4 regions of the Massilia sp. BGA-UO-ETr-WB1 genome follow, and region 3 is predicted to be linked to each of the others. Evidence: riboswitches for the same ligand, from Rfam matches in the RefSeq annotation. Region 3 holds a riboswitch; each other region holds the start of a gene.
What was found. A riboswitch is a leader RNA that binds a small molecule or an ion and turns the genes downstream of it on or off. The one in region 3 is predicted to bind cobalamin.
Positions count from the first base shown of each region.

Region 1: linked by a shared signal. The riboswitch ahead of AC56DV_RS04340 (TonB-dependent receptor plug domain-containing protein) and the one ahead of AC56DV_RS14840 (cobaltochelatase subunit CobN) in region 3 are both predicted to bind cobalamin.
Region 2: linked by a shared signal. The riboswitch ahead of AC56DV_RS11980 (CoA-acylating methylmalonate-semialdehyde dehydrogenase) and the one ahead of AC56DV_RS14840 (cobaltochelatase subunit CobN) in region 3 are both predicted to bind cobalamin.
Region 4: linked by a shared signal. The riboswitch ahead of AC56DV_RS23145 (TonB-dependent receptor) and the one ahead of AC56DV_RS14840 (cobaltochelatase subunit CobN) in region 3 are both predicted to bind cobalamin.

Region 1 covers NZ_JCAQOT010000019.1:542-7,920, forward strand. The annotation lists gene cobT (nicotinate-nucleotide--dimethylbenzimidazole phosphoribosyltransferase) at 1-799, shown strand, start outside; gene AC56DV_RS04330 (adenosylcobinamide-GDP ribazoletransferase) at 812-1,606, shown strand; gene AC56DV_RS04335 (histidine phosphatase family protein) at 1,644-2,222, shown strand; cobalamin riboswitch at 2,228-2,457, shown strand; gene AC56DV_RS04340 (TonB-dependent receptor plug domain-containing protein) at 2,524-4,374, shown strand; gene AC56DV_RS04345 (FecCD family ABC transporter permease) at 4,406-5,428, shown strand; gene AC56DV_RS04350 (ABC transporter ATP-binding protein) at 5,440-6,213, shown strand; gene cobO (cob(I)yrinic acid a,c-diamide adenosyltransferase) at 6,210-6,842, shown strand; gene AC56DV_RS04360 (cobyrinic acid a,c-diamide synthase CobB) at 6,836-7,379, shown strand, end outside.
Region 2 covers NZ_JCAQOT010000023.1:798,232-805,610, forward strand. The annotation lists gene mmsB (3-hydroxyisobutyrate dehydrogenase) at 1-491, opposite strand, end outside; gene AC56DV_RS11965 (enoyl-CoA hydratase/isomerase family protein) at 488-1,627, opposite strand; gene AC56DV_RS11970 (enoyl-CoA hydratase) at 1,624-2,406, opposite strand; gene AC56DV_RS11975 (acyl-CoA dehydrogenase family protein) at 2,416-3,576, opposite strand; gene AC56DV_RS11980 (CoA-acylating methylmalonate-semialdehyde dehydrogenase) at 3,587-5,092, opposite strand; cobalamin riboswitch at 5,243-5,460, opposite strand; gene AC56DV_RS11985 (thiamine pyrophosphate-requiring protein) at 5,644-7,379, opposite strand, start outside.
Region 3 covers NZ_JCAQOT010000024.1:358,334-365,712, reverse strand. The annotation lists gene AC56DV_RS14840 (cobaltochelatase subunit CobN) at 1-3,505, opposite strand, end outside; cobalamin riboswitch at 3,574-3,791, opposite strand; gene AC56DV_RS14835 (hypothetical protein) at 3,890-5,506, shown strand; gene AC56DV_RS14830 (thiol-disulfide oxidoreductase DCC family protein) at 5,478-5,882, shown strand; gene AC56DV_RS14825 (organic hydroperoxide resistance protein) at 6,038-6,463, shown strand; gene AC56DV_RS14820 (DUF4148 domain-containing protein) at 6,569-6,880, shown strand; gene AC56DV_RS14815 (DUF4148 domain-containing protein) at 6,956-7,267, shown strand; gene AC56DV_RS14810 (GNAT family N-acetyltransferase) at 7,308-7,379, shown strand, end outside.
Region 4 covers NZ_JCAQOT010000026.1:166,028-173,406, forward strand. The annotation lists gene AC56DV_RS23120 (FUSC family protein) at 1-118, shown strand, start outside; gene AC56DV_RS23125 (DUF1656 domain-containing protein) at 108-308, shown strand; gene AC56DV_RS23130 (efflux RND transporter periplasmic adaptor subunit) at 323-1,180, shown strand; gene AC56DV_RS23135 (hypothetical protein) at 1,209-1,514, opposite strand; gene AC56DV_RS23140 (thiol:disulfide interchange protein DsbA/DsbL) at 1,547-2,197, opposite strand; gene AC56DV_RS23145 (TonB-dependent receptor) at 2,334-4,307, opposite strand; cobalamin riboswitch at 4,374-4,621, opposite strand; gene AC56DV_RS23150 (M1 family metallopeptidase) at 4,684-6,891, shown strand; gene AC56DV_RS23155 (hypothetical protein) at 6,888-7,379, shown strand, end outside.

The DNA.
Region 1 (7,379 bases), on a different contig from region 3:
GACCTGGCAGATGGTGGAGAACTTCCTGGCCAAGGGCGCCGCCATCAATGTATTCGCCAGGCAGATGGGCTGCGCGCTGCACGTGGTGGACGCCGGCGTGAACCATGACTTCGGCGCGCGCGACGGCCTGCACGACCGCAAGGTGGCGCACGGCACCCGTAACTTCGCGCAGGAGCCGGCCATGACGGCGGAACAATGCGCCGCCGCGCTGGCGCACGGCGCGGCGCTGGCTGCGGACCTGGCGGGTAACGTGGTGGGCTTCGGCGAGATGGGCATCGGGAACACCACTGCCGCCGCCGCGCTGATGCACAAGCTGACCGGCATCCCGGTGGCGCAATGCGTGGGCGCGGGCACCGGCCTGTCCGCCGAGGGCGTGCTGCACAAGCAGCGCGTGATCGAGGCGGCCGCCGCGAAGCATGCCGATGCCAACGATCCGCTGGACGTGCTGGCGGCTTTCGGCGGTTTCGAGATCGCCATGATGGCGGGCGCCATGCTGAAATCGGCCGAGCTGCGCAAGGTATTGCTGATCGACGGCTTCATCGTCACCAGCGCGCTGCTGGTGGCGGCGCGCCTGCAGCCGGCCATACTCGACTACTGCGTGTTCGCGCATTGCTCGGACGAGAGCGGCCACAAACAGATGCTGGCCAACCTGGGCGCGCGCCCGCTGTTGAACCTGGGCCTGCGCCTGGGCGAAGGCACCGGCAGCGCGCTGGCCCTGCCGCTGCTGCACGCGGCGGTCAATTTCGTGAACCAGATGGCGACTTTCGAGTCCGCCCAGGTGAGCGAGAAGTCCGAGTAAGCGCGGCAGGCCATGCATTACGCCCTGCATCAGCTGCGGCTGTTCTTCATTGCGCTGCAATTCTTCACGCGGCTGCCCATCCCGCGCTGGGTGGGCTTCGATCCCGCGTGGCTGCACCATGCGTCGCGCTACTTCCCGCTGGTGGGGCTGGTGGTGGCCGCCATCGCCGCGGCGGTGTACGCGGCGGCGGCCTTCGTCTTCCCCGCGCCGGTTGCCGTGCTGCTGGCGACGGCGGCCGGCATCTACGCCACCGGCGCTTTCCATGAAGACGGCTTTGCCGACATGTGCGACGGCTTTGGCGGCGGCATGACGCGCGAGCGCGTGCTGGAGATCATGAAGGATTCGCGCATCGGTGCGTACGGCGCGATCGGCACCATCTGCCTGCTGGCGGTGAAATGCGCCGCGCTGGCCATGCTGCCGCCCGCCGTGGCGGTGGCCGCGCTGTTTTTGGCGCATCCGCTGTCGCGCCTTGCGGCCACGTCGCTGATCTGGCGCATGGAGTATGCGCGTGCAGAGGGCAAGTCCAAGCCCATGGCGCAAGAGATGAGCGGCGCGGAGTTTGGCATTGCCTGCATTTGCGCGGCGCTGCCGGCGGCTATCATCGGCGCGATGGGATGGCTGCCGTGGCAGTCCATCGCCGCCGCCGTGCCGGCAGCGCTGGCCGCCGCCGCATGGCTGGGCCGCAAATGCGCGCGCCGCATCGGCGGCTATACGGGCGACTGCCTGGGCGCGGTGCAGCAGTTGGCCGAAGTGCTGATCTACCTGTGCGTGCTGGCCGGCCTTGGACACGGCGCGTGGCAGATATGAGCACGCGGGCCCGGCGGCGCCACAGAGGGTGCGGGCCATGCGCCTGATCCTGGTGCGTCATCCGCAGCCGCTGGTGGCGCCGGGCGTGTGCTACGGCAGCAGCGACCTGCCCGCCGCGCCGGACGATATCGCGCGCGTGCATGCGGCGCTGCTGGCCAGCGCCAGCATCCCGCCCGGCACGCCGCTCTATTCCAGCCCCCTTCAGCGCTGCACCGCGCTGGCCAAGCGCCTCGGCCCGCACACGCTGGACGCGCGCCTGGCCGAGATGGATTTCGGCGCCTGGGAGCAGCGCAGCTGGGACGATGTCCCGCGCGCCGAGGTGGATGCCTGGGCGGCGGACCTGGCCTGCTACCGTCCCGGCGGCGGCGAGAGCGTGCTGCAGGTGGCCGAACGGGTAGCCGCCTTCCGCGCGGACCTGCTGCGCCGGCATGGCGGGCAAGCGGGCGGCCCGCAAGCCGCCGCCATCATCTGCCACGCCGGCACGATCCGCCTGCTGGCGGCGCTGGATGCTGGCCTGCGCGCCGGGTTGCCGCTGGCCGAAATCGCGCTGCGGGCCGCCGCCGCGCCGCACAAGGTCGCCTACGGCGAGACTGTCATTCTGGAAGCCGTCGCCTGAAGTCCGTATAATGGCCGGGTTTTGGTGCCCGCGCGCATGCCTATGCGCGCAGTTAAACGGGAAACACGAAGCCGCTCCCCTACCAGGAAAACGGCCAACGTGTGCTGCCCCCGCAACGGTAAACAAGTGTCGCCCACGGCGACAAGCTGCCTCCGACAAACCACTGTGCTCAGCATGGGAAGGTAAGGCAGTTCAACTTGCGAGCCCGGATACCGGCCAAAGCAGGTGGATGCGCAGCGCGCATCTGTTCAATCCAGCCCACGGGGAAGTAGGCTGGTTGCATACTATACAAAGAACTACTATGAGTTTTCCTGTAATCCGGCACGCGGCCGTCACGTCGCTGGCCATGGCTATGGCCGCGCCTTCCTTCGCCCAGACCACCGTATCGGACGCCGTGATCGTCACCGCCACCCGTTCGTCGCAACTGCAGCGCGACGTGCTGAGCGACATCGTCACCCTGCAGGCGGAAGACATCGCCCGCTCCGGCGCCGGCTCCATCACCGACCTGCTGCAGCGCCAGCGCGGCATCGAGATCGCCCGCAACGGCGGCCCCGGCACCAATTCCAGCGTCTACCTGCGCGGCGCCAATGCCAACCAGACCGTGGTGCTGGTGGACGGCGTGCGCATCGGCTCCATCACCTCCGGCACCGCCAGCTGGTCGGCGATTCCGCTGCAGGCCATCGAGCGCATCGATATCGTGTACGGCCCAATGAGCTCCCTGTACGGCGCCGACGCCATCGGCGGCGTGGTGCAGATCTTCACCAGGAAGGGCGCCGGCCCGCAGAACGTGTCCGCGTCCTTCGGCGTGGGCAGCGACCAGACCCGCAAATACGACGCCAGCATCTTCGGCGCCAGCGAAGGCGACAACAGCTTCAGCTACGCCATCAGCGCCGGCCGCGAAAAATCGGACGGTTTCTCGTCCACCAAGCCTGGCAGCAGCAGCTTCAACGCGGACGATGACGGCTACGACCGCACCAGCACTTCCGGCCAGTTCGGCTTCGAGCTGGCCAAGGGCCACGACCTGGGCCTGGTATTCCTCAACAGCCGCACCGACGCCCGGTTCGACAGCGGCGCCAGCCGCTACGACACGCGCAGCCAGACCAAACTGTCCAACCTGGGCGTGTTCAGCAAAAACCAGGTGATGGACAACTGGTACAGCACCGTGCAGCTGGCCAAGGCGGAAGACACCTCGATCTCCGACACCGGCGTGGCCAGCGCCTACAGCCGCATCGACAGCAAGCAGACCGACGTCACCTGGCAGAACGATTTCCGCATCGGCGACGATACGCTGCAGCTGCTGCTCGGCCACCGCGAAGAGAAGGTGGTGTCCGGTTCCACGCCCGCGCTGGGCAAGGTCCGCAAGACCGATTCCTACGCCGGCGCCTACAGCATGAAGCGCGGCGCGCACCTGGCCACCTTCGGCCTGCGCGCGGACGACAGCTCGCAGTACGGCACCAAGACCACCGGCTCGGCAGGCTACGGCTACCGCTTCAGCAGCGCGCTGCGCGTCAGCGCCAGCTTCGGCACCAGCTTCCGCGCGCCCACCTTCAACGAGTTGTACTATCCGGGCTTCGGCTACGAGAACAACAAGCCGGAGCAGGGCCGCAACGCAGAGGCAGGCCTGCAGTACGACGACGGCGTGACCGAATTCGGCGCCAGCATCTACCGCAACAAGCTGACCGACATGCTGGTGACCACCACGCCATGCCCGGACCCCACCCGCAAGGGCAGCTGCTCCTACAATGTGAACCACGCCATGCTGGAAGGCGTATCGCTGAGCGGCAGCCGCCGCATCGGCGCGTTCACCGTGGCCGCCAACGCCGACTGGCAGGACCCGAAGGATGAGACCACCGGCAAATCGCTGGCGCGCCGCTCGAAGAAGCATGGCAATGCCAGCGTAGAATACGCCGCAGGCGCGCTGACCGCGGGCGCCGAGCTGCAGGTTTCCGGCCGCCGCTTCGACGACGCCGCCAACCGCAACCGCCTCGGCGGCTACAGCCTGCTGAACCTGTACGCCACCTGGCAGTTCGCGCGCGACTGGTCCGTGCTGGCGCGCCTGAACAACGTCGCCGACAAGAACTACGAAGTGGCGCGCAACTACGGCACGCCGGGCGCCAAGTTCTTCGCCGCAGTTCGTTACGGTATCAAGTAAAGCGTTAAACAAAAGGGTCTTTTAAAGCACCATGCATCCACACCCCTCCAATCTGCGCACGCGGGCAAGCGCCATCACCGGCGGACTGCTGCTGTTCGTCATCGGCAGCCTGCTGTTCTCCGGCGTGACCGGCTCGGTCCACATTCCGCTGTCCGACATTCCCGGCGCGCTGGGCGAACTGTGGAACGGCAAGGCCGACAGCCTTGCCGCCACCCTGCTCGACCTGCGCGGCAGCCGCGCGCTGACGGCGTTCGTCACCGGCGCGGCGCTGTCGCTGGCGGGGGTGATGATGCAGGCCCTGCTGCGCAACCCGCTGGCCGACCCCTACGTGCTGGGCATCTCGTCCGGCGCGGCGGTGGGCGCGCTGGCGGCCATGATGTTCATGTGCGCGGCCTGGGTGGTGGACGCGGCGGCGTTCGGCGGCGCGGTGGCGGTGTCCATGATGCTGTACTTCCTGGCGCGGCGCGACATGCGCAGCGGCGCGGCGGCCGAAGGCGGCACCGCCCTGCTGCTGCTGACCGGCGTGATCCTGACGGCGGCCTGCACGGCGCTGATCACGCTGATGCTGTCGATCGCACCTGAAAGCCGCTTGCGCACCATGGTGTTCTGGCTGATCGGCGACCTGGCCGGGGCGCCGATGCGCTGGATACCGTGGATCGTACTGGCCGGCGCCACGCTGTTCGCGCTGCGCAGCGCGCGCGCCATCAATGTGATGGCGCTGCACGCCGAGGCGGCCGTTACGCTGGGCATCAACGTGGGCGCGCTGCGCAAGGGACTGTTCTTCGTGTCCGCCCTGCTGACCGCCAGCGCAGTGACCAATGCAGGCAGCGTGGGCTTCGTGGGGCTGATCGTGCCGCACGCCTGCCGCTTCGCCTTCGGCCCGGACCACCGCGTGCTGATCCCTGCGGCGATGCTGACGGGCGGCGGCTACCTGGTGCTGGCCGATACCCTGGCGCGCACCCTGTTCGCGCCGCTGCAGCTGCCGGTGGGCGTGGTGACCGCGCTGATCGGCACCCCGGTGTTCCTGTACCAACTCCACAGGCTGCAGAAATGACCGCCACCCGCATGATCACCACCCATGAGCTGACGCTGCGCATCGGCGCGCGCACGCTGATCGAAAAACTGGACTGGCAAGTGCGCGACGGCGAATGCTGGAGCGTGATCGGCCGCAACGGCGCGGGCAAAAGCACGCTGCTGCGCACTCTGGCGGGGCTGATCCCGCTGGATGAAGGCGGCGTGTCCATCCAGGGCCGCAGCCTGCCGGACTGGCCGCTGGCCGAACTGGCGCGCGAGCGCGCCTTCCTGGCGCAGTCGCGCAACGACGCTTTTGCCTACAGCGTGATCGAAACCGTGCTGTCGGCGCGCCATCCCTATCATGGCGACCGCTATTGGGAGAACACCGACGACCACCGCCTGGCCATGGAAGCCCTGGCGGCCATGGAAGTGGCGGAGCTGGCGCAACGCAATGTGCGCACGCTGTCCGGCGGCGAGCGCCAGCGCGTGGCCATCGCCGCCATGCTGGCGCAGGACACGCCGCTGCTGCTGCTGGACGAGCCGGCCAACGCGCTCGACCTGGCGCACCAGGTGAGCGTGATGCGCCTGCTGGCGCGCCTGTGCTGCGAACAACATAAAACCGTGGTGATGGTCGGCCATGACCTCACGCTGGCGCACAGCGTTTCCACCCACGCCCTGCTGCTGATGGGCGACGGCCGCTGGCTGGCCGGGCCGGTGGAAGACGTGATGCAGCCGGACATACTGAGCGACTACCTGGGCCACCCGATCGACGTGATCCGGCACGGCCAGCGCCACATCTTCATACCGAAGGAAGAAATAGCATGAGCGACAACATCAACGACACCAACGATATCGACGCGCTGAACGAGCGCCACCGCGTGCGCATGGAACGCAAGAAGGCCATCATCGACGCCAAGATCGCGGCGGCCGACAAACAGATCGGCATCATCATCGTCAACACCGGCAACGGCAAGGGCAAGAGTTCGTCCGGCTTCGGCATGGCGGTGCGCGCCATGGGCCACGGCATGAAAGTGGGCGTGGTGCAGTTCATCAAGGGTGCGATGCAGACCGGCGAAGAGCAGTTCCTGCGCCGCTTCCCGGAAGAGGTGAGCTTCCACTCCATGGGCGAGGGCTATACCTGGGAAACCCAGAACCGCGAGCGCGACATCGAAAAGGCCGAGCTGGCGTGGGAGCAGGCCAAGCGCTTCCTGGCCGATCCCGGCGTGGGCATGGTGGTGCTGGATGAACTGAACATCGCGCTGAAGTACCGCTACCTGGACGTGAATACCGTGATCGCCGACCTGCTGGAGCGGCCGGCCATGCAGCACGTGGTGATTACCGGGCGCGGCGCGCCGCAGGAACTGATCGACGTGGCGGACACCGTCACTGAGATGAACGTGGTCAAGCATGCCTTCAAGGCGGGCATCGGCGCGCAGGCGGGCACGGAATGGTAACGTCTTCGCATATCAACGCCCCGGTGGTGCTGGTGGCGGCGGTGGCGTCCGGCCAGGGCAAGACCACCGTCACGGCGGCGCTGGCGCGCAAGCTGACCCGGATGGGCCGCAAGGTACGCGTGTTCAAATGCGGGCCGGACTTCATCGACCCCATGCTGCTGGAGCGCGCCAGCGGCGCGCCTGTGAAGTCGCTGGACCTGTGGATCGTTGGCCGCGAAGCCTGCCGCGCGCAATTGGCGCGGGCCGCGCTGGAGGCGGACGTGATCCTGATCGAAGGAGTGATGGGCTTGTACGACGGCTCGCCGTCGTCGGCGGACCTGGCGCGCGAGTTCGGCGTTCCGGTGATGGCGGTGATCGACGCCGGTTCGATGGCGCAAACGGCCGGCGCGCTGGTGCACGGCCTGCGCGACTATGGTCCGGTGGACATGGCGGGCGTGATCGCCAACCGCGTCGCCAGCCCGGGGCACACGGCCATGGTGGCTGCCTCGCTGCGCGACATTCCGCTGTTCGCCACCCTGCCCAAGCAGGCGCGCTCGC
Region 2 (7,379 bases), on a different contig from region 3:
CTGGCGCCGGCGTGGAAGATGTTCTTGCCCATGGCGGACAAATAGGGCCGCGCGCGTTCCAGCGTGGCCGCTTCGCCGCCGACGATAAAGGTCAGCGTGCCGGCCGCCGCGCCCGCGGTGCCGCCGGACACCGGCGCATCCAGCGCCGCCAGCCCGCGCGCCGCCAGCGCGTGCGCCACCGCCTGCGCCGTGGCGGCGGAAATGGTGCTGCAATCGATCACCAGCGCGCCGTCCGGGATATGCGGCACGATGCCCTGCTGGCCGAGATAAAGGCCATGCACGTGGGTGCTGGCGGGCAGCATGGAGATGACCACTTGCGCGCCTTCCACGGCGGCGCGGGCGGATGGCGCGCTGCGTGCGCCGGCATCTGTCAGGCCTTGAACGGCGCTGTCGGACAAATCGAACACGGTCAGTTCGTGGCCGGCTTTGAGCAGGTTGTGCGCCATCGGCGCGCCCATATTGCCCAGGCCGATGAATGCGATGCGGCTCATGCGGTTTTCCTTTCGAGGTTCAGTGGGGCGAAGAAGCCTTCGCCCCAGGTTTCACTGACGTCGGCCAGGCTGGCGGGCTGCCAGCGCGGCTGCATGTCCTTGTCGATGATGAGGGCACGGATGCCCTCGGCGAAATCCGGCCGCGCCGCGCACACCAGCGACACGCCCAGCTCCAGCTGGAACACCTCGGCCAGCGAGAGGCGCTTGGCGCGCTGCTGGATGGCCACGGCCAGCCAGGCCGCGCCCGGCGAACCTTTGCGCAGGGCGGTGGCGGCCTTTTGCAGCCAGCGGTCCTCGCTTTCCAGCGACGCGATGCGCAGCACCATGTCGCCGAAATTTCCGCTGGCGCACAAGTCGTTGATCAGGTCATAGTGCTCGCGCAGCGGGCTGGCGGGGGCGGCAGGCGCGGATTTCTGCAGCCTCACCAGCAGGGCGTTCAGGTGGTCGTGATTGTCGGCCGGCGCTTCGGCCCATTCCTGCGTTTGCAGCATATCGATCAGCCGCGCCTTGTCCGCGTGCTCCACGCGATAGTCGGCCAGGCGGGCGAATTGCGCGTCCGCCGCGTTCAGCGCGGCGCCGGTAAGCGCGAGGAAGGGGCCGGTGTGGCCGGGCGCGCGGTTCAGGAACCAGCTGCCGCCCACGTCCGGATACAGGCCGATGGCCACTTCCGGCATCGCCAGCCGCGAGCCTTCGGTGACCACGCGGTGGCTGGCGCCCGCCATCAGCCCGATGCCGCCGCCCATCACGATGCCGTGGCCCCACACCAGCACCGGCTTGGCATAGGTGTGGATGCGCTGGTCCAGCGCGTACTCGCGGCTGAAGAACTCCAGCGCGTAGCTGTTGGCCAGCGGATCGGCGGCCTGCGGCGAGGCGTGGTGCTCGCGCATGGAGCGGTACAGCCGCTGCAGATCGCCGCCGGCGCAGAAGGCCTTGTCGCCGGCGCCTTCCAGCATCACCAGCATGATGGCAGGATCGGCATCCCAGGCCGCCAACTGCTCATCCAGCAGCATGATCATGTCCAGCGACAGCGCGTTCAGCGTGCCCGGCGCGTTCAGCGTGGCCACGCCGATCAGCGCGCCCCCGCCGCCCTGGCTGCGGCAGGGCAGGGTGCGGAACAGTACCGGCGCCCCGTTCATGCCTGCCTCCACACCGGCGCGCGCTTCTCAAGAAATGCCTGCACGCCTTCGCGCTGGTTGGCGCCGCCGAACAGGCCGACGAAGGCTTCGCGCTCGGCCGGCAGCACATGCGCCATTGGCTGGCGGCGCGCGCCCTGGATCAGCTGTTTGCACGCCTGCACGCTGGCAGGGCTTTGTTTGGCGGCCTGCGCGGCGAGCGCCAGCGCGCGCGGCAAGGCGCCGCCGGTTTCCACCACTTCCTCCACCAGGCCGATGCGCTGCGCTGTGACGGCGTCGATGCGCTCGCCGCACAAAATCATGCGCTTGGCCCAGCCTTCACCCACCAGCCACGCCAGGTTCTGCGTGCCGCCCGCGCAAGGCAGCAGGCCCACGGTGGCTTCCGGCAGCGCCATCTGCGCCTGCGTTTCGGCGATGCGCAAGTCGCAGGCCAGCGCGCATTCCAGGCCGCCTCCCATGGCATAGCCGTTGATTGCCGCAATCGACACGCCCCGGAAGTCCGACAGCGCCTCGAACGCCGCGCCGAACAGGCGCGCCATCTCGTGGGCCACCGCCACGTCACCGTCCGAGAACAGCTTCAGGTCCGCGCCCGCAGAGAAGAACTTGGCGCCGCTGCCGGTCACCACCAGGCTGTAGACATCCGGATTGGCATTCAGGTCTTCCACCAGGCGGCGCAGGTCGCGCAGGCTGTCGGTGGTCCAGGTGTTGGCCGGCGGGTTGGCCAGCGTGAGCACTGCGGTGTGCTCCATGATCTGCAATTGCAAATTGGTGTAGGTAGTCACAGGGTCTCCTCAGAGGTTTTCTTCGGTTGGTGCATGCTGCAGTAAATGGCGCGCCACGATGACGCGCATGATTTCATTGGTGCCTTCCAAAATCTGGTGCACGCGCACGTCGCGCAGGAAGCGTTCCAGCGGATAGTCGCGCAGGTAGCCGTAGCCGCCGTGGATTTGCAGCGCCTCGTTGCAGACCGTGAAACCGGTGTCCGTGGCCAGCCGCTTGGCCATGGCGCAGTAGATGCCCGCGTTGGCCGCGCCCGCGTCGAGCTTGGTGGCCGCCAGCCGCACCATCTGGCGCGCCGCCACCAGGCCGGTCTGCATGTCGGCCAGCTTGAACTGCAAGGCCTGGAAGTCGCCCAGCACGCGCTTGAACTGCACCCGCTCGCCCATGTGGCGCTGCGCGCTGTTCAGCGCCGCCTGCGCCGCGCCGATGGAGCAGGTGGCGATGTTGATGCGGCCACCGTCCAGCCCGCGCATGGCCAGCTTGAAGCCGTCGCCCTCGCGGCCTATCAGGTGCGAAACGGGCACGCGCACGCCGTCGAAGCTGATGGCGCGCGTGGGCTGGCTGTTCCAGCCCATCTTCTCCTCCTCGCGGCCGTAGGTGATGCCGGCGCTGTTGGCCGGCACCACGAAGGCCGAAATGCCGCCCGCGCCCGCGCCGCCGGTGCGCGCCATCACCACCAGCGCGTCCGTCGCGCCCGCGCCGGAGATGAAGGCCTTGCCGCCGGTGATGAGGTAGCCGCCGTCATCCCGCACGGCGGCCGTGGTGAGCGAAGCCGCGTCCGAACCCGCGCCCGGCTCGGTCAGGCAATAGGACGCCAGCTTGCGGCCCGCCGCCAGGTCGGCGATCCATTCTTCGCGCACCTCGGGCTGCGCCCACTGCGCGATCATGGCGCTGGCCATGTTGTGGATGGTGAGATAAGCCGTGGTGGAAGGGCAGGCGCGCGCCAGCTCCTCGAACACCACGGTGGCGTCCAGCCGCGACAGGCCCAGGCCGCCCATGGCCTGCGGCACGTACAGGCCGCAGAACCCCAGCTCGCCGGCATGCGCGATGGTCTTGCGCGGGAAGATGCCCTCCGCGTCCCAGCGCGCCGCCTGCGCCGCCATCTCGCGCGCGGCGAACTGGCGCGCGGCGTCCTGGTAGGCGCGCTGGTCCTCGTTCAGTTCGAAGTCCATGACAGCCTCCTTACTTGAGCGAGATGGTCGTGTTCACGCCTCCTGTCACCGCCGCGTCGTCGAACCAGCGCGCGGTGATGGTCTTGGTTTGGGTGTAGAAGGCCACCACCTGCTTGCCGTAGGGGCCAAGGTCGCCCAGCTTGGAGCCGCGCGAGCCGGTGAAGGAGAACAGCGGCACCGGCACCGGAATCGGCACGTTGATGCCGACCTGGCCCGCGTCCACGTCCTCCTCGAAGGTGCGGGCCGCCGCGCCGGACTGCGTGAACAGCGCGGTGCCGTTGCCGTTCGGGTTGGCGTTGATGATGGCGATGGCTTCCTTCAGCGAGGCGGCGTGCATCACGCACAGCACCGGGCCGAAGATCTCCTCCTTGTAGACCGCCATGTCCTGCGTCACGCCGGAGAACACGGTGGGGCCGACGAAGTTGCCGCTCTCGTAGCCCGGCACGGTGGGCGCGCGACCGTCCAGCTCCAGCTGCGCGCCTTCTTCGATGCCCTGGCCGATCAGCTGCTGCACGCGGGCCTTGGCCTTGCGCGAGATCAGCGGGCCGATATCGGTGCCCGGTTCCGCGCCGGCGTTGATGGACAGCGTCTGCGCCTTCTTCACCAGGTCCGGCAGCCACTGCTGCGCCTCGCCCACCAGGATCACCACCGACAGCGCCATGCAGCGCTGGCCCGCCGCGCCGAAAGCGGCGCCGGCCAGGTTGTTCAGGGTCTGCTCGCGGTGCGCGTCCGGCAGTACGATGGCGTGGTTCTTCGCGCCCATCATGCACTGCGCGCGCTTGCCCGCCAGGGTGGCGCGCTGGTACACATGCGTGCCCACCGTGGTGGAGCCGACGAAGGACACGGCCTTGATGTCGGGATGGTCGCAAATGGCGTTCACCACGTCCGCGCCGCCGTGCACCACGTTCAGCACGCCGGGCGGAATGCCTGCCTGCAGCGCCAGTTCGGCCAGGCGCATGGTCACCATCGGATCCTGCTCGGAAGGCTTGAGGATGAAGGTATTGCCGCATGCGATAGCCATCGGGAACATCCACAGCGGGATCATGGCAGGGAAGTTGAACGGCGTGATGCCGGCGCAGACGCCCAGCGGCTGGTGCACGGTGTAGGTGTCCACGCCGCCGGCCACGTTGCTGGCCAGTTCACCCATCTGCAGCTGGCCGATGTTGGCCGCGTGCTCCACCACTTCCAGGCCACGGAACACGTCGCCCTCGGCGTCGGCCAGGGTCTTGCCTTGCTCGGCGGTGAGCAGGGCCGCCAGTTCGGCCATGTGCTCGCGGATCAGCGCCTGGTACTTGAGGAAGATGCGGGCGCGCGCGCCGATCGGCGTTTTGCGCCAGGTCTGGAAAGCGGCCTTGGCGGCGGCAACGGCTTGCGCCATCTCGTCCGGCGTGGCGTGCGGCACGCGGGCGATCACTTCCTGGGTGGCGGGGTTGACGACGTCGCTCCAATGCTCGGTGCGCGAATCGATGAAAGCGCCGTTGATGAGGAGTTTGACGGTAGGGATAGCAGTAGCCATGGTGTGCGTTCCTTGATGGGCGGCGCGCCTGCGTCTCTGCGCGCGTTGCGCCGCCAGTCTGCAAAGTAAGCCGTGCGGCGTCTCCCGCCGCGCGGCACCCGTCACGCGCCTTCCGCACGTGACCAGACCCGGCGCCGCCATGGAGCGGGCGGCGCTGAAGATCAACAGGCCGGTATCCGGGCTTGCAAGTCTTGCTGCTTCGCCTTCCCAGTCTCGTGGACCAGTGGCATGGATGAAGCAGCCGCACTTGCCTACCGTTGCGGAGGCAGCAGGGGCTTGGAGCGCGCGTTGTTCGGTGCGCGCCGACCACTTTCCCGTTTAACGCCGGACAAGAACTTGCCCGGCGCACCTGTTAAATAAAGATTAGCACAACAAGTGACGTTTACGTAAACGTAATTTGTTTTAATCCGCGTCTCGCAAAAATATCGATGGATAGCACTAGGTAGCACTAGCTAGTAGTGGTTAGCACATTTTAGTAAAACCGAAAAACAGGACACGCACCCTGCCCATGCCGGCAGAGGCGAGTAGCACTTTCATGCTTGGACACTACCTCAGGTCTTGGGCGGGAACCACGAATCCCACGTCTCCTTGATGGTCGCCTTGATGATGGCAATCGAGTCCGGGTCGCCCTTGAGCAGCGCCGAGAAGTAGGCGCGGGCCTGCTTGAGGGATACGTCCGGCGGCAGCGGCGGCACGTTCGGGTCGGTCACCATTTCAAGCACGCAGGGCCGGTCGCAGCGCAGCGCTTCGTCCCAGGCCGGGCCGACGTCTTCGGGGCGCGAGACGCGGATGCCTTTCAGGCCCAGCAGCTCGCCGTACGCGGCATACGGAAAATCAGGCAGCCCTTGCGACGGCGCATAGCGCGGATCGCCGCTGGTGCCGCGCTGCTCCCAGCTCACCAGATTCAAGTCGCCGTTATTCAGCACCATCACCACCAGGCGCGGATCCGCCCACTGCCGCCACAGCCGAGCCACGGTGATCAGCCCATTGATGCCGTTCATCTGCATCGCGCCGTCGCCGGCCAGCGCGATCACGGGCCGGTCCGGCCAGGCGAATTTGGCGGCGATGGCGTAGGGCACGGCCGGACCCATGGTGGCGAGTCCGCCGGACAGGCTGGCCATCATGCCGCGCCGCAGCCGCACGTCGCGCGCGTACCAGTTGGCCGACGAGCCGGAGTCGATGGTGAGGATGGCGCTGTCCGGCAGCCGCGATGACAGTTCCCAGAAAACGCGCTGCGGATTGACCGGGTCCGCTTCGTTCATGGCGCGCGCTTCCAGCACGTGCCACCAGCGCTGCACATTTTCCTGGATCTGCTGTTGCCAGCTGCGGTCGGTCTTCCGGTGCAGCAGCGGGATCAGTGCGGCCAGGGTGGCCTTGGCGTCGCCCACCAGGTTCAGCTCCATCGGATAGCGCAGGCTGGTGCGGCGCGCGTCGATGTCGATCTGCACGCCGCGCGCCTGGCCTTCTTTCGGCAGGTACTCGGCGTAGGGGAAGGACGAGCCCACCATCAGCAGCGTGTCGCAGCCGTTCATCATGTCGTGGCTGGGTTTCGTGCCGAGCAGGCCGATGGAGCCGGTCACATAGGGCAGGTCGTCCGGCACGGCGGCCTTGCCCAGCAGGGCTTTGGCGATGCCTGCGCCCAGCAGGTCGGCCACGGCGATCAGTTCGTCGGTGGCGTGCAGCGCGCCGGCGCCGGCCAGGATGGCGACCTTGCCGCCGGCGTTGAGGATGCCGGCCGCGTGCTGCAGGCCTTCCATCGACGGCTGCACGCTGGCGCTCAGCGCGCCGATGCCGCTGTGCAGCGAGCCGTGCTCGCGCGGCGGCTTGGGCACGGCGGGCAGGTCTTGCACGTCGTTGGGGAAGATGATGCAGGTGACGGTGCGCTGCTCCTTGGCGATGCGCATGGCGCGGTCGATCAGGTGGCGCACCTGCGCCGGGTCGTTCGCCACGTGCACGTATTCGTGCGCCACGTCCTTGAACAGGGAGAGCAGGTCCACTTCCTGCTGGTAGTCGCCGCCCATGGCCATGCGCGCCTGCTGGCCGATGATGGCGACCACGGGCTGGTGGTCCATCTTGGCGTCGTACAGGCCGTTGAGCAGGTGGATGGCGCCGGGGCCGGAGGTGGCCAGGCACACGCCGGTCTCGCCGGTGAACTTGGCGTGGGCGGTGGCCATGAAGGCGGCCATTTCTTCATGGCGGGGCTGGATGAATGCAATCTTTTCCTGCCGCCCGAAGGCGCCGACGATGCCGTTGATGCCGTCGCCGGGATAGCCGTACACCCGCCGCA
Region 3 (7,379 bases):
AGGCGTCGTTGTTGTCGAGCAGGCCGTACAGATTGCTGGCGCGGCCATGATAGGTGCGCTCGATGCCGTCCAGCGCCACGTCGAAGGCGGCGTGGGTGGCCTCGCCGCTGGCGTCCAGCCCGTAGGCGTGGCCCATGCGGTTGCGGTAGGCGCGGCCGATTTCCTCGCGCTCGCGCCAGGCGCCGGAGCGCTCGGTCAGGCGGTTGACGCCGGTGCCGTATGCGCCGGGCGCGTCGCCGAACACGCGCTGCGCGGCGGCGCGGCCAGCTTCGCTTGCCGGCATGCCGGCGGCGGCCAGCGCGCGCCGGCGCACCAGCCATTCGCGCGCCACGCGGTTCTGCGCCGGGTCTTCGCTGCCCCAGGCCACGCCCGGCACCGGCGCAAGCGCCGCCTGCAAGGCTTCCTTCAGCGCAGGGTCGCGCCCGGCCAGCGTGGCGGCCGATGCGGCCAGCGCCATGCGCCCGGCGCGGTCGATCAGGCGGATCAGGTTCGGATACAGGTCGCGGAACAGGCCGGAGGTGGTCACCAGCGCGTCGCGCCGCACGGCGCCGGGCTTGAGCTTCACGTCGGTGACGATGCCGCGCGCGTTCCACACCGGCTCGGTGCCCATCATGGCCAGTGCGAACGCCACCATCACGCCCTCGTCGCGCACCGCGTCGGAGGCCCACAGGATGATGCCTTCGCTGCCCTTGGTTGAGCTGTCTCCGCCCTTGCCCGCGTTGGCCTTGGCGGCCATGCGTTCGCCCAGCTGGTAGCCCAGGCGGGTCGGCAGGATGTCGCCGTCCACCGCGTGGAAATTGCGGCCGGTGGGCAGCGCCTCGGGCGAGCGCAGCGGGTCGTTGCCCTTGCCCGGTTCGATGTACTCGCCATCCAGCCCGGCCAGCAGCGCCAGCATCTCGCGGCGCGGCGAATCGGCCAGCCTGGCGGCGATGTCCGGGCCATCGATGCCGCCTTTCTTCATCGAATCGAGCATCAGGTCGATCGACTCCTGCTTCCATGGGCGGCCGAAAATATGCAGGCCGTGCGGCATGAACTTCTCCTGCAGCTTGGTCAGGTAGTGGCCCACTTCGTGCGCCAGCAGGTCGTCGTCGGCAGCGTCGAAGCCGATGCCGCGCACGGCCAACACGTCGGCCATGGACGCTTCCAGTTCGGCCTTCAGGTTGAGCGCATTGACGCGCTCGCGCATCAGCGCGGCGGCCTGCGTCTTGAGCGACTCCGAACTGGCGGCCTCGAAGCTCTCCACCACCTGGCGCAAGGCCAGCAGATCGTCGTACAGCGGCGTGGAGGCCAGCGGCGGCGTCAGGTGGTCGACGATGACGGCCAAGCCGCGCCGCTTGGCCTGCGTGCCCTCGCCCACGCCATCGACGATGTAGGGATAGATGCCCGGCAGGTCGCCGGCGATCAGGCTGGGATAGTCGTCGGAACTCAGGCCGACCGCTTTGCCGGGCAAGAACTCGTAGGTGGAATGGCGGCCCACGTGCACCAGCGCGTCTGCCTTGAAGCGGTCGCGCAGCCAGTGGTAGTAGCCGAGGTACTGGTGCGGCGGCGTGATGCTGGTGTTCGCGTGCAGCAGTTCCTCGTCCACTTCCCAGCCGCGCGGCGGCTGCGGGCCGATGAACACATTGCCGAACACCAGGCCGGGCACCAGCAGTTTGCCGCTGTCGACCATGATCTTGCCGGGCGCCGCGCCCCAGCCTTTCAAGCCTTCGATGCCGTAGCCGGACAGCCGCTTGCTGAGCGGCGCCAGCGCGGCGCAGCCGCTTTTCCTCCTGGCGCCGCGCGCGGGGATGGCACCCGCGTCCAGGCAAGCGTGATAGCCCTCGGCCAGCGCGGCCAGGTCGCGGATCGCGGCTTCGCGCTGCGGATGGTCGGCGCCTTCCACCAGGTGCTGCAATTCCTTGATGATGACTTCGGCCTGCTTGCGGCCCAGCGCGCGCTCGCCGGCGGCCTCCGCTTCCAGCACGTCGGCATGCAGGCGGCCCAGCAGGCCGCTGGTCATCTCGCCTTGCACGCGCGGCGGCAAGGCGCCGAACCAGCGCGCATAGTCCGCCGCGCCGACGCTGTTCACCGTGCCGCTCAGCTCCCGCAGCGCGGCGCGGTCTTCCGGCAGGTTCACGCCATGCGCCATGATCATGTCCAGCAGCGCTTGCGGCGATTCGGGCAGCGTGCCCACCGTGTAGCCGGCGTTCTTCATCGCATTCAGCATGTCGAACAGCGAGGCCGGCACGTCCAGGTTGTCGGCGCCGATGTTCTGGCGGCCCGGCGGATGGTTGTAGTAGATCAGCGCCACGCGCTTGTCGCTATTGGCCTTGCTGCGCAGCGCCAGCCAGCGGCTCACGCGCGCGGACAGCCGGTCGGCCTCCTCGGCCAGCACCACCGGCGGGCGGTTCTCGATGCCGGTGCGGCGGTCCAGCTGCGCCTGGCCGAGCGCGGCCACCACGATGGGCTGGCCGATGCCCTGCAGTTCCGGCAGCGCCACGCGGTACTGCACCGAGTCCGGAGGCAGGCCGTCCGGCGACAGGCGCCACTGCACGGCGGTGCGGTCGGACAGGCGGATCGCCTTGAACACCGGCACGTTGAGCCGCTTGAACGCTTCGGTGACGGCTTCGCGCCCCTCGGCGGCGCCCACCACGAAGTCCTGCAGCACCACCAGCGCCGCCGGCTGCGCCGGCGCGATCAGTTCGGGCAGGCGCTCCAGCGCCTCGCGCGAAGCGCCGCCCCAGCGCGTGAGCACCTGCACGCAGGGCTGGCCGCGCTGCTCCACGCGCCGGCACACGGCGGCGGGAACCGCGCTATCCATATTGGACAGATCCAGCACCACCACGGTGGGCTGCGGCTTCAGGCCCAGCTGCGCGGCCTTGCCCCACGCGGCCGCGTCGGTCAGTTCGCGCTGGCCCACGCGCACGCGCAGCGTCGGTTCCGGCCGCGGTCCGGCCAGCGCCACGGATGGATTGAGCAAGTGCGCGAACAGCGCCGCCGTATTGTCGGCGCCGCCCGCCTGCCACACCTGGCGCGCGGCCAGCCAGCGGCTCGCTGCGGGGTTGGCCTGGGCCGCCTTCAGGGCCGCTGCGGGCGGCGCCTCCGACGACAGTTCGCGCAGCGTGTCCGGCGAAAAGTCGTGCAGGCTGGCGCGCGGATCGCGGCTCATGAGACTGAGGCTGGCTTCGCCGTTGAAGGCCAGCACCGGCGTCTGGGCCCGGGCGTGGCGCGGCAGCACTTCCTTCAGGCGGCGCGCCGGATCGCCGAACAGGGACACCGCGAGCACGGTATCGGCCTGCCTGATCCACAAGCCGGCGTCGCGCTCGCTGGCCGCCATCCATTGCGCGGGCGTGCGCAGCACGATGCGGTCGCCGGGATGGCTGGCCAGGTGACGGTGCGCAGCCTCGATGGCCGCCGGCGCGGCGCGCTCGGTGACGATGGCGAACAGGGTGGCGGCCGGTGCGCGCGCGCAAGCGCAGGCGCATAGCAGCGCTGCGGCGAACCGCAGGAGTATGGAGGTGCTCAATTTGAACTTTAACCAGTAGCTGCGCGCCGGGCGCGCAGGAAAACAGGCAAAACCACACCCCGGGTTTTGCGCAATTTTCGTGACTGGCCGGTCTTCTGGCTGGCCTTCATCCTCCTTCGGCCCTGCCTTCCCGTGCAATGCACAGTGGCGTTCGGTCAAAGTCGTCAGGCTTACAGCAGCGGGGGCTGCGCCGGACTGGCGCGGGATGAAAATCCCGCGCGTCACCGGCTTCCCGTTTCACCCTCCAGCCGACAAGCGGGAGGGCACCATTCACGTTAATGCCGCGATTCTACCGTATTGAGCATGGTCATGAAACATGTTCGTTGCGGTGGACGGATGGAGCGGCGGGCGGTTAGTGTTGAATTTCACGGACAAAGGAAGCCCATGGAACCGTCTACTTATGGTGCGCTGGAGCCGCCCGGAATGCGGGTAGCGCCGGCGGCCGATGCACTCGCCGTCGCCGGCGTGGCCGTGGTTTCGGCAACCGTGTTCCAGGCCTACTGGCTGCTGGAGGACGTGCTGCGCTGGTACCCGTCCACCACGCTGCCGGCACTGATCGCCGTAGCGGCGGCCTGCATCGCCGCCTCCGGCGTCAGCTACGCTTGCGTGCCGCGCCCACTCCGCACGCTCATGCGCGGCATGGGCATCGCGTGCGGCGTGTACAGCATGCTGCTCTACCCTTCGGTTCCCGCGATCGCGCACGATTTCAAGGGCTGGAGCCAGTTCATCCTCAACCTTGCATGGCCGATGGCCGGCGTTGCGGCACTGCTGTCCATGCAGCGCCCGGCATGGCTGCTGTACTGCGGCTTCTACATTTACTGGATCAAGCACGCTGCCGGCTATATCACCGGTTTCCCCTTCCACACCCTGCTCGATGTCAATCCGATGATACAGCTGCCGGTCTACCTGTCGCTGTCGGTGGTCGCCCTGGAACTGGCGAAACGGCGCTGGCCTGCCAGTTGGCCGCGCATCGGCGGCACGGCGCCTTACTGGACCATACTCTTCATCGCGATCGCCATGCAGGCGGCGAACTATTTCTATTCGTCGCTTGCCAAGGGCGGCCTGGATGGCGGTGTGCTGGACTGGGCGCTCAACAACGAGAACCGCAACATCTACCACGTCGCGCTGCACAACAAGCAGCTGCTGTGGGGCGACTGGACCGCGCTGACCAGCATGGTGTCGGCGCTGCTGCAGGTGGTGGGCCGGCCGTTCGCGATAGGCGTGTTCCTGATCCAGCTGGCGGCGGTACTGGTGTTCGCCAACCGGCGGCTGCTGCTGGTGCTGTTCGCCCTGTTCGACCTGTTCGACCTGATGCACATCGGGATCTTCGTGCTGGTGGGCGCCAATTTCTGGACCTGGTTCATGGTGAACCTCTCCATCATCGCGGCGGTGTCGCAACTGCCCCGCGGCGCCTTCAACTGGAAGACCGGCGCGGCGGGCGCGCTCGCCATTGTGCTGGCGCCGCTGTTCGCCAACGTCGCCCGGCTGGGCTGGTACGACAGCCTGGCGGTCAACGAAGTCCATTTCGACGTGGAGCTGGAAGACGGCAAAACGGAGCGCATGCCGTCCACCGCGTTCGGCTTCTACTCCTACCCCATCTCCCACATGAGCTTTGGCCTGCCGCCCGGGAGGTACTTGCCCACCGCGACCAACGGCGGCACGTTCTCGTCCGCCATCGTGCGCCAATCCTACCGTTGCGATTTCGCCAGCTCGGCCCCGGCCACCGACGTTGTGTGGGACGGCGCAAGCGTGTCCGCCTTCATCCGGGGTTACCATCGGCAGGTATTGAGCAAAACGGGGGCCGGCGGACGCTGGCCGAACAGCATCTACCCGCACCATTTCTGGAGCGCGCCATCGGTCGAGAAGGCGTTTGCCGGCGTAGACATGCGCCGCGTGCGCGCCTACCGCATGGTGATCGATTCCGTGTGCCTGGACCCGGACACCGGCGCCCTGAAAAGAAAGGTCTACCGCAATGAGTACCGAATCGACCTTGCAGGCTGAGCTCCCCGGCGGCCTGGTGATCGTGTATGACGGCGAGTGCCCGTTCTGCTCGAATTATGTACAGGTGCTCGCGCTGCGCGAGGCGGCCGGGCCGGTCCGCCTGGTCGACGCCCGCAGCGATCCCGCGCTCGCCGCCCGGCTGCGGCGCGGCGGCTACGACCTGAACGAAGGCATGGTGGCGCTGTACGGCGGCGGCGTCTACTACGGCGCAGAATGCGTGCACCTGCTTGCGTTGTTGAGCACGCCTTCCGGCATGTTCAACCGTATCAACAGCGCGGTGTTCCGCTCGCGCACGCTGTCCCGCCTCCTGTATCCCGTACTGCGCTGCGGACGCAACCTCACCCTCAAGCTGCTGGGGCGCCGCAAGCTGCCCTGAAATTTTTTTGAAGATTTTTAAAATATCGCTTGCTATTACATAGCGCACGATATAAAGTACCTACATCGGCGCTGCAAACACAGCGAGACGTAGCAAAAAGTAGGGCACGATTTAATAGATAGCAATCTAACTTAACCCACAGCAAAGGAAACATCATGTCGATCAAACAAGTTCTGTACCGCGCAACTTCCAAAGCAACCGGTGGCCGCGAAGGCCGTGCTGTCTCCTCCGACGGCGTTCTGGACGTCAAACTGACCACCCCGAAAGAACTGGGCGGCGCAGGCGCAGTCGGCACCAATCCTGAACAGCTGTTCGCCGCCGGCTACTCGGCTTGCTTCATCGGCGCCATGAAATTCGTCGGCGGCCGCGACAAGATCGCCGTGCCGGCGGACGTGTCGGTGGAAGCCACCGTAGGTATCGGCGCCATCGAGACCGGCTTCGGCATCGAAGCGGAACTGAAAATCTCGCTGCCGGGCCTGGACCGCGCAACCGCTGAAAAACTGGTCGCCGCAGCGCACATCGTCTGCCCGTACTCGAACGCCACCCGCGGCAACATCGACGTCACGCTGACCATCGTATAAAGCAAGCCTTGCTGCTACCGCCAAGGCGGTGGCAGCAGCCTGAAGGTCCATGAAATAAGTAGTGCACGATCTAATAGACACCAATTTAAACTTAGGAGAAATATCATGAAAGCATCCATCCTGTCCGCCGCCGCCGCCATCCTGACCCTGAGCGCCAGCGCCTACGCCGCCGAACCCGTCAACAGCGGTGAAGGCTACCAGGGCTACACCAGCGCCGTGTCGTCGGTTTCGACCCGCACCCGCGCCGAAGTGAAAGCCGAAACCATCGCCGCCCTGCGCGACGGCCTGATCCTGAACGGTGAAGCCTACCCTGGCAACATCACCGGCCCTGCCAAGGAACCAGGCAAAACCCGCCAGGAAGTGCGTGCGGAACTGGCCCTGGCCATCCAAACCGGCACCCTGCCGCGCTACGAGTAAGACCATCGCTGCAAAGCAGCAGCAAATAAGTAGTTAGCGATCTAATCGAACACAACTTAATTTAGGAGAAATACCATGAAAGCATCCATCCTGTCCGCCGCCGCCGTCGTCATCGCCCTGACCTCGAGCGCCTATGCAGCCGAACCCGTCAACAGCGGCGAAGGCTACCAGGGCTACACCAGCGCGGTGTCGTCGGTCTCGACCCGTACCCGCGCCGAAGTGAAAGCCGAAACCATCGCCGCCCTGCGCGACGGCCTGATCCTGAACGGCGAAGCCTATCCGGCCAGCGTGACCGCCCCTTCCAAGGCGCCAGGCAAAACCCGCCAGGAAGTGCGCGCCGAACTGGCCCAGGCAATCCAGGCCGGCACCCTGCCACGCTATGAGTAAAGCCCCTTACAATGGTTGCTTCTTTCCCGCAGAGGCAACCATGATCGAGTGGCAATGGCTTGAGTTTGAACAGATTCCGCGCGAAGACCTGTATGAAGTGCTGCGCCAGCGG
Region 4 (7,379 bases), on a different contig from region 3:
CGTCCGCCTGCGCACCGCACTGGCCGACCTGCATTCCATCTACACCTGCCTGCTGGACCAGCTTCCCCAAACCAGCGCCAGCATTGACACCAGCGCCGGAGCCCGCCATGCCTCGTGAACTCGCCGTCTTCGGCATCCTGATCCCCACCCTGCTGCCCATTTTCCTGGCCAGCCTGCTTCTGCAAGGCGCGCTGGACTGGGTGCTGGGCCATGCTGGCCTGTACCGCCGCGCCTGGCATCCGGCGTTGGTGCGCCTGTGCCTGCTGGTTTGCATCTTCAGCGCGCTGACGCTGGCCCTTTATTCCTAACCACACCGTTGACCATGACCACCAAGATCTTCCGCTTCTTCATCACCGCCCTGCTGCTCTGCGGCGCCCTGTGGCTGGGCAAATCCGCCTGGGACCGCTACATGGAATCGGCCTGGACGCGCGACGGCCGCATCAAGGCCGATGTGGTCAACATCGGCGCCGACGTGGCCGGCACCGTCACCGAAGTGCTGGTGAAGGACAACCAGCTGGTGCGGCAAGGCGACGTGCTGTTCGTAATCGACAAGGCGCGCTACAGCGCCGCGCTGGCGCAGGCCAACGCGCTGCTGGCCGGCCAGCAGGTCGAGCGCGGCCGCCGCGCCAGCGAAGCCCGGCGCCGCGCCGCGCTGGACGACGCCGTCATCTCCGCCGAGAACCGCGAAAGCGCCGGCTTCGCGGCGGACAGCGCCGGCGCCCAGCTGCGCGCGGTGCAGGCCGCGCGCGAGCTGGCGCAGCTGAACCTGGAGCGCACCGTGGTGCGCGCGCCGGTGTCCGGCTACGTGACCAACCTGAACGTGCACGCGGGCGACTTTGCCGCCGTGGGCGCGGCCAAGCTGGCCATCATCGACAGCGCGTCCTACTACGCGGTGGGGTATTTCGAGGAAACCAAGCTGCCGCTGCTGAAAACCGGCGCGCCGGTGGAACTGAGCCTGATGGGCGGCGGCACGGTGCTGCACGGGCATATCGACAGCATCGCGCGCGGCATCACCGACCGCGACGCCGGCACCGGCCGCGAGCTGCTGGCCGACGTGAGCCCCACCTTCAACTGGGTGCGCCTGGCGCAGCGCGTGCCGGTGCGCATCCGGCTCGACAGTATTCCCAAGGACCTGACGCTGGTGGCCGGCACCACCTGCACGGTCAGCGTCCACGGCTAATAAAAAACCCGCCGAGGCGGGTTTGACTTTACGGCGAAGTGTGCGTGAGCGCGTAGCCCACGTGCTGCCACCAGTGATCGCGGGTGCGCACCGTTTTCATGCACTGCACGTCGGTCTCGCCCTTGAACATGCGGTCTTCGCATTTCTTGGTGGCATAGGCGTTGCGCTGGTTCTCAGCGTTGGCCAGCGCAATCATCAGCCACACCGAAAAGGCGATCACGATCAACAGCAAGCTCCACGCAACATGGTTGACGTGGCTGCGCCAGAACAGCTTGTTCTCATCCGGCGCGGACTCGCGGTACATCGCCATCACTTCTTTTTCGGTATCGCTCATTGTTCGCTTATCGTATTAACCGTATTAACGCGTTATTTCTTGGCGGCCTTGGCTACCAGGTAATCCATCACTTGCAGCGTCGCCTGCTGGGACGCCATCTCCGACTGGCCCGGACGGCCGGCCTGCGAAGGCGACGTGACGAAGCGGCCATCGATCACGATGGTCGGCGCGCTCTCCACCTTGTACGAATTCACCACCTGGGCCGCACGCTTCATTTTAGTCTGCACGGCGAAGGAATTAAAGTATTCCAGGTATTTCGCCTTGTCGATGCCGTTTTTGACCAGGAAATCGGTCATCGCATCGTCCTTGTTCAGGCGGTTGCGGTCGACGTGGATGGCGCGGAAGATCTTGTTGTGCATCTCTTCCAGCTTGCCCATCGCTTCCAGCGTCAGGTAGGCGTGCGCCTGCGCATCGTTCGGGCCGCCGGCGGGGAAATGGATGCGGCGGAAGGCGATCTTGTCGCCCTGCTTCTTCACCCAGTCGGCCATCATCGGCTCGATGGAGTTGCAGTGCGGGCAGGAATACATGAAGAATTCGATCACTTCCACCTTCTTGCCGGTGTCGGTACGCACAGGCGAGGCCAGCGTCGTGTAGTCCACCCCTTCCTTCGGTTCGGCTGCGGAAGCGCCGGCAGCGGTGAACGACAGGGCGGCGGCAGCAATGATCAGGCGCAGAAATCGCATAGTGGTCCTTCTAGAGTAAGAGTGGCAAACGCCGCGAGATTACCATTTTTTCGCGCCCGCCATCAGGCCGGGCGAAAAAAATCCCCGTCCAGCGGGGATTTTAAGCTTCACTTAATTCAGCTTATCGAGGGACGCTTCAGAATTCGTAGCGCGCCGACAACTTCAGCTGGCGGCCGTCCGAGGTGTAAATGCCGCCTTTGCACTGGAACGCCATGCCGTAGTAGTTCTTGTCCGTCAGGTTCAGGCCGGACAGCGCCACTTCCCAGGCGCCGAACTTGCGCGCGTAGCGGGCATCCAGCGTGGTGTAGGACGGGATGCGCGCGGCGCAGCTGTTGTCGAAATCGGAACCGAAACGCTGGCTGTCCACCCACTGCGCGCCGATGTCGGCGGTCTGGCCGTCGGCCGGGGTCCACGACAGGCGCGCGCTCAGCACGTTCTTCGGCACCAGCACCATTTCACGGCCGGCGATGGCGCCTTCGGTGAAAGTGGCTTTCACGCGCTGGTAGTGGCCGCTCAGGGTCCAGTCGCGCGCCAGCTCGGCGCTCGCGTCCAGCTCGAAGCCCTGGCGCTTGGTCGGCGCCAGGTTGGTGTTGGCGCCGAAGCCGAACGCGCCGGCGGTCGGATCGTAGAAGATCTCGTTGCGCAGCTCGTGGCGGAACACGCGCGCCGACAGCTTGCTGCCGCCGTCGGTGTAGGTGGTGCCCAGTTCCAGGTCGTGCGAGGTCTGCGGCTGCAGTACGGTGTCCGGCAGCGGAGTGTAGCCGTTTTCGTCGGCGTTGGCGACGCGGTAGCTGTGGCCGATCTTGGCGTGCAGCGTGGCTTTCGGCGACAGCGCGTAGCTGCCCTGCACGTCCCAGGCGTTCTGGGCCTGGGTGACGTCATAGTTGGCCACCGACCACGGCGACGGGTCGGTGTTGACTTTGTCGAACAGCTCGCGGCGCACGCCGGCGGCCAGGCGGAAGGCTTCCCACTTGACCTCGTCGCGCAGGTACAGCGCCTTCGATTTCTGCGTCGCCTTGGACGGGCTGCCGCCCTTCACGTCGCGGGTCCAGTCGATGAAGTCCACGCCCACCACCGCTTCGTTCAGCAGGCCGCCGAACTGGCTCAGCTTGCGCACGCGCGGCGAGAACTGGGTCTGCTTGCTTTCGTAGTCGACTTGGTAGGTACTGGCGGGGAAGATGTAGGTCGCTTCCAGCTCCTTGCGGCGGTGCGACAGCTCGGCGGCCAGGTCGTAACCCGCCACCTTGGCTTCGATGAACGCGGTGAAGCGGTCGCTGTCGAGCGAGCCGAAGTCCTTCGGCGTGCTGGCCTGGCGCGGGTTGGCGTCGAACTGGGCCTGGGTCAGTGAGCCGGCGAAACGCGAGTCCTGGCGCGTGCTCGACAGGCGTACGCCGGCGCGGCCGTCGGTGAAGGCCAGCTGCGCGCCGGCGTTCACGCTGCGCGATTTGAAATCGTTGTTGTCGCGGTAGTTATCGGTGTCCAGCGCGCCGCCGGACAGGTCGAACGCCCAGTTGCCCGCGCCATGCGTCAGCGCCGCGCGGCCTTCGCGCAGGCCGAACTGGCCCACTTCGCCGAACACGCTGCCATGGGTGCCCGCCGAGCGCGCGCCTGGACGCTTGGTGACGATCTGGATCACGCCGCCGGTGGCGCCGTCGCCGAACAGCACGCTGCTGCCGCCGCGCGTGATCTCGATGCGCTCGACCGAATCCACCGGGATGGTGGACAGGATGGCCGAACTCAGTTCATTCTCGGACAGGCGCACGCCGTCCAGCATCACCACCATGTTCTGGCTGCTGTTGGTGCCGAAGCCGCGCAGGTCCAGCGCGAAGTCCGGGCTGCCGTCCAGGCTCTGGTGGCCCAGCACGCCGCCGATCTTGCGGATGGCCTGGTTCACGTCGCTGGCGCCGGAGCGGCGGATCTCGGCCGCGCTGATGACGGTGGCGCCGATGGGCAGCAGCGACGGGTCGCTGTCGAAACGGGCGCCGGTGACCACTACCGGGGCCAGCACCTGCGCCGGGGTCTGGGCGGCAACCGGGGCGGCGGCGGTGAAGCACAGGGCAATGGCAAGCGCCATCGGTGCCGGCGAACGGCGGGAATTCGAGTTGTTCATTGTGTTCTTTACGCGTAGTGAGCATCCGCCTGCGTCCCCGCAGGGCGGATTCAACGGAAGGCTGTTCGCGCTTCCACCTGTCTGGCCGGTATCCGGGCTGGCAAGACGGGACGGGATCACCTTCCGGCGCAGGCCTTGCCTGCACAGTGGTTGTCGATCCAGCCTGCCGCGCACTCTACAGCGCGGCGCTTGCGTACCGTTGCGGGGGCAGCACACCTTGGCCGCCGCGCTGCCGATGAGCGCTGGCTGCCTTGTGTTTCCCGTTTAACTGCGTCCATGGACATGGGCGCGGGCACCAAAACGCGGCCATTATACTCCTGCCGATCAGGTTGATAACGTTGGCAATTTATTACGGGCTTGGTTTATAGTGGCGGGCATGAACGCACACTCATACCGCAAGCTCGCCGCCGTCGCCGCCGTGGCAGCCGCAGCCACGCTGGCGGCGCTGGCCCTGGCGCAAGTCCAGGTCATCGCCATCCCGGAACCCTACACGGACACCGGCATCCCCTTCGCCCCGGCGCAGGCTGCCGCCGTGACCACGCCCAGCGCGCCGGACGCCTGGGGCGGGCCGCGCACCGGCAGCGAGCCGACGCTGTCGGACCGCGTGGTGGACTACAAGATCGAAGCCACGCTGGACCCGGTCAAGCACACGGTGGACGGCAAGCAGCAGCTCACCTGGCGCAACCGCAGCGCGCACCCTGTGCGCACGGTCTACCTGCACCTCTACCTGAACGCCTTCGAGCACGCCGGCACCACCTTCTTCACCGAACACCGCGCCATGGGCGGCCAGGGCATGTTCAGCACCGACCCCAAGGACGGCGAATGGGGCCACATCGACCTGCGCAGCGTGACGCAGGGCGGCGCCAAGGTGGAGCAATCTTTCGTGCAGCCGGACGGCGGCCCGGCCGGCGACCGCACCGTGGTGCGCCTGGACCTGCCGCAGCCGGTGGAAGCGGGAGCCAGCACCACGCTCGCCATCGACTTCCACAGCCAGCTGCCACGGCTGCTGGCGCGCAGCGGCTACTTCGGCAGCTTCCACCTGGTGGCGCAGTGGTTCCCCAAGATCGGCGTGCTGGAACTGGCGGGCGAACGCGGCGCCACCAAGCCGCGCTGGAACGTGCACGAGTACCACGCCGAGTCCGAGTTCTACGCCGACTTCGGCAGCTTCGACGTGAAGCTCACCGCGCCCAAGGAATACACGGTGGGCGCCACCGGCGAGCTGCAGGGCGCGCCGGTGGAAAAGAACGGCATGCTCACCCACCACTACGTGCAAGGCGACGTGCACGATTTCGCCTGGACCGCAGACAAGCGCTACGCGCCGCCGCTGACCGGCAGCTGGAGCGGCGCGGGCAGCCCGCCCGTCAGCATCAAGGTGCTGTACGCGCCGGAGTTCAAGGCCAGCGCGGCGCCGTCGCTGAAGGCCGCGCAGGACGCGCTCACCTACTACTCAAAGACGCTGGGCCCCTACCCCTACAAGACGCTGACCGTGGTGCTGCCGCCGCATAACGCCGGCGCGGCGGCGGGCATGGAATACCCCACCTTCTACACCGCCGACAGCTTCACCAAGGTGGAGAAAAACTCGCTGGAGGAATTCGACCTGGACCTGGTCAACATCCACGAATTCGGCCACGGCTACTTCTACGGCATCCTCGCTTCCAACGAGTTCGAGGAACCGCTGCTGGACGAAGGCCTGAACGAATACTGGAACATGCGCATGGCGCGCGAGCGCGGGCAGCGGATCCACCCGGCGCCGTGGTGGCTGCGCGCCGTCGGCATCTCGCCGGGCTTCGACGGCTTCCACTATGAACTGGGCGGCGCGGTGCGCGAGAACCCGGCCGATCCGGCGGGCCAGAACGCGTATTCGCGCCTGCAGGGCATCGGCCCGGCCTACAACCGCAGCGCCATCATCTTCCACGACCTGGAGGCGCAGTTGGGCAAGGAAGCCACCGAGCAAGCCTTCAAGGAATACTACAGGCGCTGGCGCTTCCGCCACCCCAGCATCGCCGACTTGCGCGAGACGCTGGCCGAAGCCAGCGGCCAGCGCGCGGTGGTGGAGCGCGTGTTTGCGCAGCAGATCTACCGCACCGGCAAGGTGGATGACCGCGTGCAATCGATCCGCAGCGAGGAAGTGCTGCCGCAGCCGGGCAGCAGCATCGTCAACGGCAAGCGTGTGGCGCTGACGCAGGAGCAGGTGGACCAGCAGATCGACGCCGCGCGCGAAAAATGGGACAAGGCGCACCCGGAAGCCAAGGCCGGTACCGGCCCGTATCCCTTCCTCACCGAGGTCGTGGTGCGCCGGCGCGGCGAGGCCGTACCGCAAACGCTGTTGGTGCGCTTCGCCGACGGCAGCAGCGAAACCGTCAAGTGGGACCCGCAGAACGGCGAACGCTGGCAACGCTTCGTATGGCAAAAGCCGGCCAAGGCCGTGTCGGCCCAGCTGGACCCGGAACGCAAGCACCTGCTGGACACCAACAAGCTCGACGACAGCCGCACGCTGAAGGCCGACGGCGCCGCCTCGCGCCGCTGGACCTTCGACCTGGCCGCGCTCGCGCAAACCATCCTGACCCTGATCGCCGCCATATGAAACTGACCGCAACCTGTTTGCACGCCGCGCGCGCCGCGCTGCAATGGCGCCTGCTGGCGCTGTGGACCATCGCCCTGCTGCTGCCCACGCTGGCGCTCGCGCTGCCGTTCTGGAGCCACTTCAGCGCCTCCTTCGACCACTCCGTGCACGCGGCCGAACTGGCGCAGCGGCTCGACCTGTCCAACATCGCCGACCTGATGAGCGACCCGGCGCGCAACCCGCTGGCCATGAAGCTGGGCGCCGGCACCGCGCTGGTGCTCACGCTGCTGCTCTCGCCGCTGCTGACCGGCGCCGTCGCCACCGCCGCGCGCTTCGAGGGCGTGCCGGGCTGGCGCGAGCTGTTCGCCGGCGCCGTGGCCGAATATCCGCGCATGTTCCGCATGCTGCTGTGGGCCGTGGTGCCGCTGGGCGCCGCGCTCGGCTTCGGCAACACGCTGCAACACATCGCCGGCAGCGGCGCCGACAGCGCCATCACGCCCGATGAAGGG